DNA from 3 places in the Streptomyces sp. DF42 genome. Region 1 is predicted to be linked to each of the others. Evidence: riboswitches for the same ligand, from Rfam matches in the RefSeq annotation. Region 1 holds a riboswitch; each other region holds the start of a gene.
What was found. Region 1 has a riboswitch for S-adenosylmethionine ahead of thrC (threonine synthase). Riboswitches for the same ligand answer to the same signal wherever they lie in the genome.
Positions count from the first base shown of each region.

Region 2: it holds a riboswitch for S-adenosylmethionine, as region 1 does, so the genes downstream of both, ACYUED_RS43135 (amino acid ABC transporter permease) here and thrC (threonine synthase) in region 1, are expected to answer to the same signal.
Region 3: it holds a riboswitch for S-adenosylmethionine, as region 1 does, so the genes downstream of both, ACYUED_RS11955 (aminotransferase class V-fold PLP-dependent enzyme) here and thrC (threonine synthase) in region 1, are expected to answer to the same signal.

Region 1 is NZ_CM177859.1:4,300,944-4,306,390, reverse strand. It holds gene otsB (trehalose-phosphatase) at 1-623, shown strand, start outside; gene ACYUED_RS19480 (alpha,alpha-trehalose-phosphate synthase (UDP-forming)) at 611-2,017, opposite strand; gene ACYUED_RS19475 (glucosyl-3-phosphoglycerate synthase) at 2,117-3,061, opposite strand; SAM riboswitch class I at 3,233-3,388, shown strand; gene thrC (threonine synthase) at 3,407-4,690, shown strand; gene ACYUED_RS19465 (MoaD/ThiS family protein) at 4,801-5,076, shown strand.
Region 2 is NZ_CM177859.1:9,381,141-9,386,587, reverse strand. It holds gene ACYUED_RS43150 (GNAT family N-acetyltransferase) at 1-673, opposite strand, end outside; gene ACYUED_RS43145 (ABC transporter substrate-binding protein) at 763-1,788, opposite strand; gene ACYUED_RS43140 (amino acid ABC transporter ATP-binding protein) at 1,854-2,651, opposite strand; gene ACYUED_RS43135 (amino acid ABC transporter permease) at 2,648-3,628, opposite strand; SAM riboswitch class IV at 3,951-4,059, opposite strand; gene ACYUED_RS43130 (ATP-binding cassette domain-containing protein) at 4,324-4,686, opposite strand; gene ACYUED_RS43125 (hypothetical protein) at 4,704-4,889, opposite strand; gene ACYUED_RS43120 (LLM class flavin-dependent oxidoreductase) at 4,882-5,447, opposite strand, start outside.
Region 3 is NZ_CM177859.1:2,607,847-2,613,293, forward strand. It holds gene ACYUED_RS11945 (rhomboid family intramembrane serine protease) at 1-704, shown strand, start outside; gene ACYUED_RS11950 (Lrp/AsnC family transcriptional regulator) at 701-982, shown strand; gene ACYUED_RS11955 (aminotransferase class V-fold PLP-dependent enzyme) at 1,018-2,394, opposite strand; SAM riboswitch class IV at 2,518-2,634, opposite strand; gene trpD (anthranilate phosphoribosyltransferase) at 2,711-3,775, opposite strand; gene qcrB (cytochrome bc1 complex cytochrome b subunit) at 3,920-5,447, opposite strand, start outside.

The DNA.
Region 1 (5,447 bases):
GCCGTCCGGCCGGCGTCGCCGTACGGCACGGCGGGTTCGCGGGCGTGGCGGGCCTGGAACACCTGGTCGTCCTCGGCCACTACGGCGCCGAACGCTGGGACGCGGTGAGCGGCAAGGTCAGCGCGCCCGCCCCGCACCCCGGCGTCGCCGCCGTCCGCGCCGAACTCCCCGGGTTCCTGGACCGTATCGGCGCGTGGGAGGGCACCTGGGTCGAGGAGAAGGGCCGCGCCGTCGCGGTCCACACCCGCCGCGCCGCCGACCCCCAGGCCGCCTTCGAGGCCCTGCGCGCACCCCTCACCGACCTCGCCGGCCGCCACGGCCTGATCGTGGAGCCCGGCCGCCTGGTCCTGGAACTGCGCCCGCCGGGGATGGACAAGGGCGTGGCCCTGCTGGAGTACGTCCGCGAGATCGGCGCGTCGGCGGTCCTCTACGGCGGCGACGACCTCGGCGACCTCCCGGCCTTCGCGGCCGTCGACGAACTCCGCTCCGACGGCATCCCCGGCCTGCTGGTGTGCAGCGGCAGCGACGAGGTGACGGAGCTGCGGGAGCGGGCGGACGTGGTGGTCGACGGTCCCCAGGGCGTCGTACGGCTGCTGCGGGGACTGGCGGCTCAGCTCGGCTGATCGCGCAGGGCGTTCAGCTGCTCCAGGAACCACTGCGCGGGCGGCAGCGCCGTGGCCGCGGCCACCAGCCTCTTCGTGCGCTCGGCCCGCTCTCCCACCGGCGTGGTCAGCGCGGCGTGCAGGGCGTCCGCCGTGCCGATCACGTCGTACGGGTTCACCGTCAGCGCGTCCTCGGCCAGCTCCTCGTGGGCCCCCGCCTCCCGTGACAGCACCAGCGTGCAGCCCTCGTCCGAGACGACCGGCACCTCCTTGGCGACCAGGTTCATGCCGTCGCGGACGGGGTTGACGAGGGCCACGTCCGCCAGCCGGTACGCGGCCAGGGAGCGCGCGAAGTCGTCCTCGACGTGCAGCACCACCGGGGTCCAACCGGGCGTGCCGTAGCGGGAGTTGATCTCGTCCGCCAGGCGCTGTACTTCGGCCGTGTAGTCCCGGTAGACCGCCAGGTCCTGGCGCGAGGGGTACGCGAAGGCGACATGCACCACCCGCTCGCGCCACTCGGGACGGTCGTCGAGGAGATGCCGGTAGGCCAGCAGCCCGCGCACGATGTTCTTCGACAGTTCGGTGCGGTCGACCCGCACGATCGCCTTGCGGCCCGCACCGATCTGCGCCCGCAGCGCGGCCACCCGCTCGTCGACGTCCGCCTCGTGCGACCGCTGCCGCAGGAAGTCGGCGTCCGCGCCCAGCCCGTGCACCCCGATCCGGGTACCGCCGAGCCCGCCCACCGGCTCCGTGCACGCCGTGAAGGCCTCCGCCCAGCGCCGGGTCAGGAAACCCAGCCGGTCGGCGCCCAGCATGCCGCGCAGAAGCTGCTCGGCGATGTCGTCCGGCAGCATCCGGAAGTAGTCCACCGGAGCCCACGGCGTGTGCGAGAAGTGTCCGATCCTGAGGTCAGGCCGCAGCCGGCGCAGCATCCCCGGCACCAGACACAGGTGATAGTCCTGCACGAGGACCGCGGCCCCCTCGGCCGACTCCTCGGCCAGTGCCTCGGCGAAGGCCCGGTTGTAGGTCTCGTACGACGCCCACTGCCGCCGGAACTCCGCGTCGAAGACCGGCTCCAGCGGTGTCTGGTACAGCATGTGGTGGACGAACCAGAGGACCGAGTTCGCGATGCCGTTGTACGCGTCGGCGTGCACGTCGGCCGGGACGGCGAGCATCCGCACGCCGGCCTCGCCCTCCCCGCGCCGTACCGCCTCCCGGTCGCCGTCGCTCAGCGCCGAGCACACCCACAGGGCGCCCGCGTCCGGCCCGATCGCGGACAGACCGGAGACCAGCCCGCCGCCGCCGCGCTTGGCGAGCAGCGAGCCGTCCTCCCGCACTTCGTACGAGACCGGGCCGCGATTGGACGCGACCAGCACCTGATGCACCTGATGAGCAGCGCCCTGCGTGGAAGCCATAGACCTCAACCTAGCCCGGCCCGGAAACGCTCAAACGTTTGGTAGCGGTTCGGGGCGGACCGTATACGCACCGTGACGCGCATCCGTCGGGCGACTCCGTCAGGCGACCTTGCGTGACGCGTACTCGGCGATCTCCAGCATCGGCGGCCGCTCCTCCGTGTCCACGGAGTAGGTGCGCGGCTCGAAACCGTCCTCGCTCCGCTCGAACTGGGTCAACGACGGCCGGATCAGGTGACCGCGGGCCAGTCTCAGCTGCGCCGTGCGGTAGATCGTGGCGGACATCCTGCCGAGCGCCTGCCCGTCCTGGTGCCGGTGCTTGCGCACACCGACGTCCACCTGGGCGAGCGCGTCGAGGCCCACCAGATGCAGGGCGTCGATCAGCATGCCCAGCTCGACGCCGTACCCGACGGGGAAGGGAAGCTGTTCCAGCAGGCTGCGGCGGGCCGCGTACTCGCCGCCGAGCGGCTGCACGAAGCCGGCCAGCTGCGGCCAGTGCATGTTCAGCAGCGGGCGCGCCATGAGTTCGGTGACCCGGCCGCCCTGGCCCGCCGCGCCTCCCAGGGGGCGGTCGTACATGCCCTTGACCAGGTCGATCCCGGGGTCGGTGAGCAGCGGGCCGACGATCCCGTAGACGAAGTCGGAGGAGAACTCCTTCAGGTCGGCGTCGATGAAGCAGACGATGTCCCCGCTCGTGACGAGCAGCGAACGCCACAGCACCTCGCCCTTGCCGGGGACGGCCGGGAGGCGGGGCAGGACGTCGTCTCGGTGGACGACCCTGGCCCCGGCCGCCGCGGCGACCTCGGAGGTGCGGTCGGTGGACCCGGAGTCGACGACCACGATCTCGTCGACGAGCGGGACCTGCTGCATGAGGTCGTGACGGATGACCGCGACGATGTCGCCGACGGTCTCCTCCTCGTTGAGCGCGGGCAGCACGACACTGACCGACTGGCCCGTGCGCTGTTTAGCGGCGAGAATCTGGTGCAGCGGGCGATCGGTGAGGGACCAGGAGCGGGTGCTCAGCCAGCGCTCGACTTCTTCCAGCACGTAGGCGGCTCCTTTGCGTTCTCTCGGCGAGCGTGGATTCTGTGTGATCCATCTCGCGCATCGGACGGCTATCTCAACTGTCCTGGCCTTCGGTTACAGTCTTGAACAACGCTGATGACCATCGCATGTCGGGGGTCGTCCCCGCGTTCAACGAGTTCAACAACTACATACCGCTCATCCAGAGGGGCAGAGGGATACGGCCCGATGAAGCCCCGGCAACCCTCCAGTCGGTTCTCGTAGATCGATATTGATCATTCCGCGAGGCTCCCGGCTAGGGAAGGTGCCAAATCCGTCTCACGACGAGATGCGTCGTGAGGAAGATGAGGAGAAAGGGCCTCGCCTCACATGGCTGCGCAGACTGTTGCAAGCACCACGAACACCGTCGATCTGGGTCCCGCCGCGGCTCTCTCGTGCCGGGAGTGCGGTCACCGGGTACCCCTCGGTCCGGTCTTCGCCTGCGAGGAGTGTTTCGGCCCGCTCGAGATCGCGTACGACTTCTCGGCCTACGACACCGAGGAGCTCCGCAAGCAGATCGAGGCGGGTCCCGCGAACATCTGGCGCTATGCGCCGCTGCTGCCCGTCCCCGCGGACGTGGCGGACAAGCCGAACATCAACCCCGGCTGGACCAAGCTCGTCAAGGCCGACAACCTGGCGCGTGAGCTGGGCGTCGACGCCGGCAAGCTCTTCGTGAAGGACGACTCCGGCAACCCGACGCACTCCTTCAAGGACCGCGTCGTCGCCCAGGCCATCGAGGCCGCGCGCGCCTTCGGCTTCACCACTCTCTCCTGCTCCTCCACCGGCAACCTCGCCGGTGCGGTGGGTGCCGCCGCCGCCCGCGCCGGCTTCCGCTCCTGCGTCTTCATCCCGCACGACCTGGAGCAGGGCAAGGTCGTCATGGCCGCGGTCTACGGCGGCGAGCTCGTCGGCATCGAGGGCAACTACGACGACGTGAACCGCTTCTGCTCCGAGCTGATCGGCGACCCGGCCGGCGAGGGCTGGGGCTTCGTCAACGTCAACCTGCGGCCGTACTACGCCGAGGGCTCCAAGACCCTCGCGTACGAGATCTGCGAGCAGCTCGGCTGGCAGCTCCCGGACCAACTGGTCGTCCCGATCGCCTCCGGCTCCCAGCTCACGAAGATCGACAAGGGCCTGCAGGAACTGATCAAGCTCGGGCTCGTCGCGGACAAGCCGTACAAGATCTTCGGTGCGCAGGCCGAGGGCTGCTCGCCGGTGTCGGTCGCCTACAAGGCGGGCCACGACGTCGTGCGGCCGCAGAAGCCGAACACCATCGCCAAGTCGCTGGCGATCGGCAACCCGGCGGACGGTCCTTATGTCCTCGACATCGCCCGTCGCACCGGCGGTGCGGTGGAGGACGTGAACGACGAGCAGGTCGTCGACGCGATTCGGCTGCTCGCCCAGACCGAGGGCATCTTCGCGGAGACCGCCGGCGGGGTGACGGTCGGCGTGACGAAGAAGCTGATCGAGAACGGTCTGCTGGACCCGACCCTGACGACGGTCGTCCTGAACACCGGTGACGGTCTCAAGACGTTGGACGCGGTGGCCGGCACGGGGCTGACCGCGACGATTCGTCCCAACCTGGAGTCGTTCCGCGACGCTGGGCTCGTGTAGCTGTTCTTGTCTGCGGGCCGCTGGGGGCTGGTCGCGCCCGCGTGGCGGTAGCCGCACATCGAACACAGCCCCGCGCCCCCGAGGGCGCGTACCTGACCGGAGGTTTGAACATGAGCGTTTCCGTCCGCATCCCCACCATCCTGCGCACCTACACCGGGGGCCAGGCCGAGGTCGCCGCTGAAGGGGCCAACCTCGGCGAGGTCATCGCCGACCTGGAGAAGAAGCACACGGGTATCGCCGCGCGCGTTCTCGACGACCAGGGCAAGCTGCGTCGCTTCGTCAATGTGTACGTGAATGACGACGACGTCCGCTTCGAGCAGGGGCTGGAGACGGTGACGCCGGACGGTGCGGGCGTCTCGATCATCCCGGCCGTTGCCGGAGGCTGACCCGGAACAGGTCGAACGACCCGATTATTACCGTCGGCAATGTCGGTTACCGAGAGTTCATCGAATTGCCCCCTCCGCGAGAGAAACGGAGGGGGCAATTCTGCATGGTTGAGCACGGTACAGTTGGGGAACCCGCTTGGCTCCGTATGCCGGATGCATATGAGTTCTCTCTTTCCAGGCAACTAGAAGCAGCCAAAGTGTGCAGGTTTTTTGCGCCTTATGCTCCTTTTGTGGGGCCCGACTTGCCCTGAATTCGGGCGAATTCTCAGTAAATTCCCGACCGGTCGTGCCCGGATTTCTCGTCCGATTGACCTGTTGCAGACGGCAGTTGGACAGATACATTCGGCCGCGGTCGACGCGTTCCGGCGCAC
Region 2 (5,447 bases), 5.1 Mb from region 1:
CGGTACGGCGGCGCAGGGTGAACCCGATCGACTCGTACAGCCGGATCGCGTTCGCGTTGTCGGCCCTGGCGTGCAGGAAGGGCCGCTCGCCGCGCTCCCTGATGCCGGCCGCGACGGCGCGGACCAGGCAGGTGGCCAAACCCCGGCCGCGGTACGCCGGGTCGGTGCACACGGCGCTGATCTCGGTCCAGCCGGGTGGATGGAGGCGTTCGCCGGCCAGGGCGATCAGGCGGCCGCGATGGCGAATGCCCAGGTAGGTGCCCATCTCGACGGTGCGGGGCAGATAGGGGCCGGGTTCGGTGCGGGCGACCAGGTCGAGGATCTCGGGCACGTCGTCGGGGCCGAGCCGTACGGCCTCGGGGTCGGGCTGCGCGCGCAGGCCGGTGTCCACGAGCTGGACGCCGTGTCCGGTGCCGACGACCTCCCAGTCCTCCGGCGCCTCGGTGACGCCCTGCACCGAGGCGGTGCCGCCTGCGCCGACGAGCGCGGCAAGGTCGACCCAGGCGCGCGGGTCGTCCTCGCCGGAGACGGCGTAGAAGGGAGCCACGTCCTGGTGATAGCGGGCGGCGTGGCCGATTCGTTCGGCGAAGTGGGCGTGGGGGCCAGTGAGCGCGGCCCAGGCAGGGTTGTCCAGGATGTGCGAGGAGCTGGCGGTGGGGGTGGTGACGGACATGGTGTGGCGGTCTCCGGGGTGCGGCTCGGTGTGTCCGGCGGGCGGGGACCCCATCGCGGGGCGGCGGTGGAGTCCCCGGCACGCGGTGGTCAGGAGTTGTCGAGCGGCAGGCCCGGCGGGTTGACCTCGGGCTTGGCGACGGCCTCGTCAAAGAGGTTGTACGCCTTGAGCCACTCGGCGTACTGACCGTTCTTGATCAGGTAGTTGATGGCGTCGGCGAGCGGCTTGGCGAGTCCGCTGTCCTTCTTCGCCGTTGCCGCGATCAAGCCCTGGAGGCTCGCGCCCGCGCCGGAGTAAGTGCCCGCGGTGCGGGTGGCGTTGGGCGTGTTGGCGACCTGACGGTTGTGGTAGGCGAAGCCGGGGTTGGGACCGAAGGAGGCGTCGATCTTGCCGCTGTTCAGGGCGAGGAAGGTGCTGGGGCTGTCCTGGAAGTACTTGACGGTGAGCTTCTTGCCCTCCTTGGCCAGCTTGGCCTTCCACTCCAGGAGGATCTTCTCCTGGTTGGTGCCGGAGCCGACGGCGATCGTCTTGCCGGCGAGGTTCTCGTAGTCGCCGTCGAAGTTCCAGGTGCTCTTCTTCGGCACGATGAAGGCGAGGTTGTCCTGCCGGTAGGAGGCGAACTCGTACTTCTTCTTGCGCTCCTCGGTGTCGGTGACGTTGGAGAAGGCCACGTCGACCTTGCCGCTGTCGATGCCGACGAAGAGGTTCTCCCAGGTGGAGTTCTTCACCTCGGGCTTGAGACCGAGGACCGCGGCGACCAGGCGGCCGAGGTCGGGCTCGGAGCCGGTGAGGGTCTTCTGGTCGTCGCCGACGTACGCCAGCGGGGGAAACCCGGCGGGCAGGGCGCCGATGCCGATCTCCAGCGTGCCGCTCTTCTTGACGGCGGCGGGCAGTTCGGCGCTGATGGACTTGACCTCGGAGACCTTGATGGTGGTCTGGGTTGCCGCGCCGTTGGAGACCCGTCCGATGACGACCTCGCCGGACTTGGCGGCTTCGGTGGTGGTGGCCGCGTCGCTGTTGCCACCGCAGGCGGCGAGCCCGGTGGCGAGGTAGGCGACGGCGGTCGCCGCGGTGATGCCGCGTATCAGGCTGCGTCGGGTGAAGTGGGTGGGCATGGCCGTTCCTTGTCGCTGGAGGTGATGAGGGTGGCGTGGGGGGGAGGTCTTGGGGATGCGGCAGGTCAGAGGACCTTGCTGAGGAAGTCCCTGGTCCGCTCGTGCCGGGGTTTGTCGAGGACCTCGGCGGGCGGGCCCTGCTCGATGATCTTTCCGCCGTCGAGGAAGACGACCCGGTCGGCGATCTCGCGGGCGAAGCCGATTTCGTGGGTGACGATGACGAGTGTTGTGCCGCTGGTGGCCAGGTCCTTGATGACAGCGAGGACTTCGCCGACCAGTTCGGGGTCGAGGGCGGAGGTGGGCTCGTCGAAGAGGATGACGCCGGGGCGCAGGGCGAGGGCGCGGGCTATGGCGACGCGCTGTTGCTGGCCGCCGGACAGTTGCCGCGGGTAGGCGCCGACGCGTTCGCCGAGGCCGACGCGTTCGAGGAGTTCCTTGGCCAGTTGCTGCGCCTCGGGCTTGCCAAGCTTTCCGGTGGCGACGGGGGCGGCGGCCACGTTGTCCAGGACGGTCAGGTGCGGGAACAGGTTGAAGTTCTGGAAGACGAACCCGATCCGCCCGCGCTGGGTGAGGATGGCCCACTCGCTCAGCTCCTTCAGGCGGTCGCCGTGCCGCTTCACGCCGATCAGCTCGCCGTTGATGCTGACGTAACCGATCTCGGGCTTCTCCAGGTGGTTGATGACCCGCAGCAGGGTGGACTTGCCGGAGCCGGAGGGGCCCAGGATGACGGTGACCTCGCCGGGGCGGACGGTCAGGTCGACGCCGTCCAGTACCCGGTGGGTGCCGTACCACTTGTGCACGTCGTGGACCTCGACGGTGGCGGCCTCGACGTCCTCCACGGCTTCGAGCGTCTCGGCGGTCATACGGCGGCCTCCCGGCGGATGCGGGCCCGCAGGTCGCAGAGACCGGTGCGGAGCTTCTGCAGTGGCGTCGGCGGCAGGCTGCGGGTGGCACCGCGGGCGTAGTGCCGCTCGACGTAGAACTGCACGACGGACACGATGCTGGTCAGGATCAGGTACCAGACGGTGACGACCAGCAGCAGCGGCACGATGTCGCCGGGGTAGGTGGACCCCATGGTCTGCGCGGAGCCGAACAGGTCGAGCAGGGAGACGTAGAAGACCAGTGAGGTGCCCTTGATCAGGCCGATGAGCTGGTTGACGTAGTTCGGGATGATCGAGCGCAGCGCCTGCGGGAAGACGATCCTGCGGAACTGGTAGCTCTTGGGCAGGCCGAGCGCGGCGGCAGCCTCGTGCTGGCCCTGGTCGACGGAGAGGATGCCGCCGCGTACGACCTCGGCCGCGTAGGCCGCCTCGTTGAGGCTGAGGCCGATGACGGCGACGACCATGTCGGTGGCGAGTCTCGACTCGTCGAAGGAGAAGAAGGCCGGCCCGAAGGGGATACCGACGCTCACCGTCTTGTACAGGGCACTGAAGTTGTAGAGGAAGATCAGCACCACGATGAGCGGGATAGAGCGCAGCGCCCAGACGTAGGTCCAGCTGACCGCGCGCAGCACCGGGCTCTTCGAGAGCCGGCCCAGTGCGAGCACGATGCCGCCGACAAGGCCCAGCACCGCACTGTAGGCGGTGACTTCGAGGGTGATCAGCAGGCCGTCGAGGATGGTGGGGCGCAGGAACCAGTAGCTCCAGCGGTCCCACTGGTAGAAGGGGTTGGTCACCAGTCCGTGCACGAACTGGGCGACCAGGACGAGTACGACCGCGGTGACGATCCAGCGGCCTGGCCGTCGCAACGGAAGAACTCGCTGGGCAGTGAAAGGTTTTGACGGACCGTCGGTGATCGGCGGCTCGGCGAGGGCGACGGTGGCACCAGGGGGTTCACTCATGGTGGGCTCCGGCTGGGTCGGACCTCCCGGAAGCACGGCGGCATGCGGCGGCGCACGCGACGGCGGGTACCGGGGGCGGGGAGGACGACGGCACACCGCGGTCGCGGTGTTCGTCAGGAAGTGCGGGGGCTGCTGAGAGAGGTCAGCCCCGACAGCGGGCGCGGGCCGGTGCGGTACACAGTGCGCTGTTCACGCGGAGCAGATCGACGGCACGATCGCCGACGAGCAGGTTCGCATACGACGGGACGCAGCCCTGGGAGCGGCGTGCGGCCGTCCTGGGAGCTGCGTACATGGCGTCACCGTCACTCTTCCGGCCCTGTGGGCCTCGCGCTTACCGAAACTTCATCGGCCGGGTCGTCACCTGGGGCACCCCACCGCGGTGGGAGGGTTGCCGGTCAGCAAGCCAGGGCTTGTCGCTGACGCTCATGACCGTTCTGAACGGTAGTTAAAACAACGGCCCGAACATTTGTCAACGCCGGTCCAGCAGATGGAAAGGCAGGCGAGCGGTGGGGGCCGTCCGGTCCAGGATCCGGCCGGCCGCTCCGGCGGCCTCCAGGCGAGGCGGCGGAGCCGCGGTCGACGATCCGGCCCGCGCGCAGCAGCGCGATCTCGCCACACACGGTCTCCGCCTCCTCCATGTAGTGAGTCGTCAACAGCACAGTGGTGCCTGCGGAGTTGAGGCCCTGGACGACCCGTCAGATCTCCGAGCGCAGCTCGACGTCGGCACCGGCCGTCGGCTCGTCGAGGATGAGCAGGCGGGGCCGGTGCATGAGGGCCCGCGCGAGGACGAGGCGCCGTTGCATGCCGCCGGAGAGTTCGTAGGCGCGTGCATCGGCCTTGTCGTCGAGGCGGAACAGGGCGAGCAGTTCGTCGGCGCGCCGGGCGGCCGCCTTCCGGCCGATGCCGTGGTATTCGGCGTGGTAGATCAGGATCTGCCGGATGGACAGGGACCGGTCGACGTTGATCTCCTGAGCGGCCGGACCGAGGCGCCTCCGGGCCTGACGGCTGCGGTGGTCGTGGCCGAAGACGGAGAGCGTGCCTGCGGTGGGTCGGACGATGTTGCACAGCGAGCCGATCAGCGTGGTCTTCCCGGCGCCGTTCGGGCGAGCAGGCCGAAGAAGGCGCCGTCCGGTATCTCCAGGTCGAGCCCGGCGACCGCGGTGAAGCCGTCTTCGTACGTCTTGCGAAGGCCCTCGACCCGCAGTGCGGGCGGACTCCCGCCGCTCCGGAAAGCGGCGGGAGTCGCGAGCGGGTCAGGCATGGAACTGGTTCGCCGGGACCGGGAGCCCGTAGTGCTCGCGCAGGGTCGTGCCTTCGTACTCCTCGCGGAACAGCCCCTTGCCGCGCAGGATCGGCAGCACATGCTCCACGAAGGCCGCGAGACCCGACGGCAGGGCGGGCGCCATGATGTTGAACCCGTCCGCGGCACCGCCCTCGAACCAGGCGGTGATCGTGTCCGCGATCTGCTCGGGTGTGCCGACGAACTCGAAGTGGCCGCGCCCGCCGCCGAGCCGGGAGATGATCTGCCGGACCGTCAGCTGCTCGCGCACTGCGAGATCGATGATCAGGTCGGAGCGGCTCTGCGAGCCTTCCAGCTTCGGTCTGGCGAGGATGAAGTCCGGCAGGGGCTCATCGAGTTCGAAGACCGACGGCTCGGTCTCGAACACGGCGGCCAGCTGACGCAGCCCGTACTCCGGAACGCGCAACTCGTCGAACTGCCGCGCAAGCGCCCGGGCCTCCTTCTCGGTCGAGCCGATGTACGGGACGATCCCGGGCAGGACGATCACGCCGTCCGGGTCGCGGCCCGTGGCCCTGGTCC
Region 3 (5,447 bases), 1.7 Mb from region 1:
GCTTCCTGGCCTTCGTGACCGGTCCGGCCGCGGGCCTGAATCCGGCCTACGGCTCCGGGGACGCGCTGGTCGCCGCCCAGCGCGCCTACTTCCACCGCTGGGGCGTGGTCCCGGCCGAGCTGTTCCAGGGCTCCCCGAGGGCCGCCCTGACCCCCGCCACGGCCCTGTTCGTCCACGGCAGCTGGGTGCACCTGCTGGGCAACATGCTGTTCCTCTACGTCTTCGGCGTGATGACGGAGCAACGCGTGGGCCCACTGCGGTTCACCGTGTTCTACGTCTGCTGCGGCTACCTCGCCCTGCTGGGGTACGCGGCGGCCAACGCCACGTCCGAGCAGTCCCTGGTCGGCGCGTCCGGGGCGATCTCGGCGGTCCTGGGCGCGTTTCTGTACCTGTTCCCCGGGGCCCGGGTCACAAGCCTGCTCCCGTTCCTCTTCTTCCTCCCCGTGCGCTTGCCCGCCTGGGTCGTGCTGCCCTTCTGGGCGGCCCTGCAGTGGCTGGCGGCCGGGCGGGCGCCCGCGGGCCCGGGGGTGGCCTATCTGGCCCACCTGGTGGGCTTCGGCCTGGGCTTCGTCCTGGCCTGGGTCCGCTTCGGACGCAGCGAGGGCCCGAGGGGCGGCCTCGGAAGGGCGGTGATGGGAGACGGCCGGGCGACTACAGTGAAGTCCGCCCCAGCTCCGGCCCCCGAGGGAGAGAACCAGCCGTGATCACCGCGATCGTCCTGATCAAGACCAGCGTGGACCGGATCCCCGAGATCGCGGAGTCGATCGCGGCGCTGGAATCGGTGAGCGAGGTCTTCTCGGTCACCGGTACCTACGACCTGATCGCGATGGTCCGGGTCAAGCAGCACGAGGACCTGGCCGAGGTCATCCCGGGCCGCATCAGCAAAATCCCCGGCGTGGAGGGAACGGACACGCACGTGGCGTTCAGGACCTACTCGCAGCACGACCTGGAGGCGGCGTTCGCGATCGGCCTGGACTCCTGACCGGTCGCGGACACCGCCCGAAGGCGTAGCCCGGCTCAGACCGCGGGGACGCAGCGGCCTTCCTCCGTGTGGTACCGCCACTTCGCGCCGTCGCTCACCAGCTCCTTCACGGCGTTGACGAAGCGCTCGACGTGCTCGTCGGGGGTGCCGGCGCCGAAGCTCACCCGGATCGCGTTGAGGGACTTCTCGCCGGGCGCGGCCTCGGGGGCGCCGCACTCCCCCTGGGTCTGCGGGTCGCTGCCCAGCAGGGTGCGGACCAGCGGGTGGGCGCAGAAGAGGCCGTCGCGGACGCCGATGCCGTACTCGGCGGAGAGCGCGGCGGCGAAGTGCGAGCTGTTCCAGCCCTCGACGACGAAGGAGATCACGCCGACCCGGGGCGCGTCGTCGCCGAAGAGGGAGAGGATCCGGACCTCCGGGACTTCGGCGAGGCCCGCCTTCACCTTCTCGATCAGGTCCTGCTCGCGGGCGACCAGCGTGTCGAAGCCGGCCTCGGTGAGGGCCTTGCAGGCCGACGCGATGGAGTGGACGCCGATCACGTTCGGGGAGCCGGCCTCGTGGCGGGCGGCGCTCTCGTGCCACTCCACGTCCACTCCCCCGTCCTCGCGCCGCGTGACCTTGCGGCTGGCGCCGCCGCCCGCGAGGTAGGGGTCGGCGGCCCGGAGCCAGTCGGCGCGGCCGGCCAGCACGCCGGAGCCGAAGGGCGCGTACAGCTTGTGGCCGGAGAAGGCGACCCAGTCGACGTCGAGGTCCCGCACGGAGACCGGGTGGTGGGGGGCGAGCTGGGCCGCGTCCAGGACGATGCGGGCGCCGTGGGCGTGCGCGGCCGCCGCCAGCTCGCGCACCGGCCACAGCTCGCCGGTGACGTTCGAGGCGCCGGTCACGCAGACCAGTGCCGGGCCGTACCCGTCCTGGGGGGATGCAGTGCGGTCGGCGAGGGCGCGCTCCAGGGTCTCGACGGCCTGCCGCGGGGTGCGCGGGGCGTCGAGGTAGGTGACCCGGGCGTCCTTCCACGGGAGCAGGCTGGCGTGGTGCTCGGTCTCGAAGACGAAGACCTGGCAGTCGGCGGGGAGCGCGGCGGCGAGGAGGTTGAGCGAGTCCGTCGTGGAGCGGGTGAAGACCAGCTGGTCGTCGGGGCGGCAGTCGAGGAACTCCGCAACCGTCCTGCGGGCGTTCTCGAACAGGTCGGTCGACAGCTGGGAGAGGTATCCGGCGCCGCGGTGGACACTGCCGTAGTACGGGGCGTAGGCCGCCACGTCGTCCCAGACCCGCTGGAGGGCGGGGGCGCTGGCCGCATAGTCGAGCGCGGCGTAGGTGACCTCGCCGCCCGTCACGAGCGGGACGGTGACATCCCGGCCCAGAACGGGCAGCGGGGCACAAATGGTCTGGGCGACGGCAGCAGAGGAGACAGACATGGGGAACTCCCGTGAGAGGCAAGGAAAGTGAAAAGGGGTACGCGGGGGCGGGGCACTACGCCCTATCGCATTCGCTTGCTCACAGAAGACTCCTCGACGACCAGGACCCCTGGCTGTGGGAGGGGTCCGCGCTTGCCGCACACCTTGTTGTGCACGGCCTGGTCTTCACCCGGGGCACCCCGCCACGGACGGAGGGTTGCCGGACAGTCGGCCGGGGCCTCATGACTGTCACTCATGACCTGGTAGGACATCCTGCCATACGATCTTCGGTCCGCAAGGCGCAGTCCGGATCGTGGACTGCGCCCCGCGTCACTCCTCAGCGGTTGCTGACCGCCACCCAGCGCTCCAGCGTCCGCTTGGCCGCGCCCGAGTCGATCGACTCCGCCGCCCTGTCCATCCCGGCCCGCAGCTGCTCGGCGAGCGTCCCGGAGCCCGGATCGAGCGCCACGAGCGCCGCCGCCGAGTTCAGCAGTACGGCGTCGCGGACCGGGCCCGTCTCACCGTCCAGGAGCCTGCGGGCGACCTCCGCGTTGAACGACGGGTCGGCGCCGCGCAGGGCCTGCACCGGCACCAGTTCGAGGCCGACGTCACGGGGGTCGAAGGACTCCTCGGCGACCTTGCCGTCCCGGACGATCCAGACATGGGAGGTGGCCGTCGTGGTCAGTTCGTCGAGGCCGTCGTCGCCGCGGAAGACGAGCGAGGAGTTGCCGCGCTCGGCCAGGACGCCCGCGATCATCGGCGCCAGCCGGGGGTCGGCGACGCCGACCGCCTGGGCCTTGACCTTCGCCGGGTTGGTCAGCGGGCCCAGCGCGTTGAACACCGTCCGGATGCCCAACTGGCCGCGGGCGGCGGCGACATGACGCAGCGCCGGGTGGAACTTCACCGCGAAGCAGAACGTGATGCCCGCCTCCTCGGCCACCTCGGCCACCCGCACGGGCGTGAGGTCGAGGTTGACTCCCAGCTTCTCCAGGACGTCCGAGGAGCCGGACGCCGAGGAGGCCGCGCGGTTGCCGTGCTTGACGACCTTCGCGCCGGTGCCGGCCACCACGAGCGCCGACATCGTGGAGATGTTCACCGTCTTGGCGCCGTCGCCGCCCGTGCCGACGATGTCGACCGTGCGGCCCGACACCTCGATCACCTTGGCGTGCTCGTACATCGCCCGGACCACGCCGGTGATCTCCTGGACGGTCTCGCCCTTGGCGCGCAGGGCGACGACGAAGCCCGCGATCTGGGCGTCCGTCGCCTCACCCCGCATGATCTGGTCCATCGCCCATGCCGTCGCGTCGGCGCTCTGGTCGCGGCCGTACAGCAGGGCGTTCAGTACCTCGGGCCAGGAACGGCCCGCCGCGGTGTCGCCTCCAGCGGGGGTCACAGCGCTCATAAGGACGCTCCTGGGTGTCGTAGAAGTGTGTGAACTCGTAGCGGAGTCCGCGACCCCCACCCTATCCAGCCGGAAGGCATGGCAAAGGGCCCCGTCCGAACACCGGACGGGGCCCTTTGCTGTGGCGTGGCGACGCCGCAGCGATCAGTGGTGGCCGTGGCCGCTCGTGATCTCCTTGTACTCCTCGACGGTCGGCTTCGGAATCTGGGACTCCTCGCCGAAGTACGCCTCGCTGAGCTTGGCGCGGAGCTTCTCGGAGCCCTTCACCTTGCGCTCGACGCCGTTGTCGTCGGTCGTCGGGCCGATCTCGGCCGGCTTGTACTGCTCGTGCGCCGTGAGGGTGTGCAGCGCGTCCTGGCTGAGCGGCTCGTGGACCTCGATGAACTCACCGTGCGGCAGGCGCTTGATGATGCCCGACTCGCGGCCGTGCAGCACCTTGTCCTTGTCCCGGCGCTGGAGGCCGAGGCAGACCCGCTTGGTGGCGATGAACACGAGGACCGGCACGACGAAGAAGCCGACGCGCACGAACCAGGTGATCGAGTTGATCGACAGGTGGAAGTGCGTGGCCCACAGGTCGTTGCCGCCACCGATCATCAGCACGAAGTACCAGGAGATCCACGCGGCACCGAACGCGGTACGCGTCGGGGCGTTGCGCGGACGGTCCAGGATGTGGTGCTCGCGCCTGTCGCCGGTGACCCAGGACTCGATGAACGGGTAGACCGCGATCGAGACCAGGACCAGCGGGAAGATCACCAGCGGGATGAACACGCCCAGGACGAGCGTGTGGCCCCAGAGGTTGATCTCCCAGCCCGGCATGACACGGATCAGGCCCTCGGAGAAGCCCATGTACCAGTCGGGCTGGGCGCCCGTGGAGACCATGTCCGGCCGGTAGGGGCCCATGGACCAGATCGGGTTGATCGAGGCGATCGCCGCGATGGCCGCGATGACACCGAAGACCAGGAAGAAGAAGCCTCCGGCCTTGGCCATGTACACCGGCAGCAGCGGCATGCCCACGACGTTGTTGTTCGTACGTCCGGCGCCCGCGAACTGCGTGTGCTTGTGGTAGAAGACCAGGATCAGGTGGCCGACCAGCAGACCGAGCATGATGCCCGGCAGCAGCAGGATGTGGACCGAGTAGAAGCGGGCCACGAAGTCGCCGCCCGGGAACTCGCCGCCGAAGAGGAACATCGACAGGTACGTGCCGACGATCGGCACGGACAGGACCGCGCCCTCCATGAAGCGGACACCGGTGCCGGAGAGCAGGTCGTCCGGCAGCGAGTAACCGGTGAAGCCGGTGAACATGCCGAGGACGAGCAGCAGGAAGCCGAACAGCCAGTTGACCTCGCGCGGCTTGCGGAACGCACCCGTGAAGAACACGCGCATCATGTGCACGAACATGCCCGCGAGGAAGATCAGCGCGGCCCAGTGGTGGATCTGCCGGATCAGCAGACCACCGCGCACATCGAAGGAGATGTGCATGGTCGAGTTGAACGCCTCGGACATCATCTGGCCCTGCAGCGGGATGTAGCTGCCGTGGTACTCCACCTCGTTCATCGACGGGTGGAAGAACAGCGTCAGGTACACACCCGTGAGGATGATGATGATGAAGCTGTAGAGGCAGACCTCGCCCAGCATGAACGACCAGTGGTCGGGAAAGATCTTGCGCATGTTG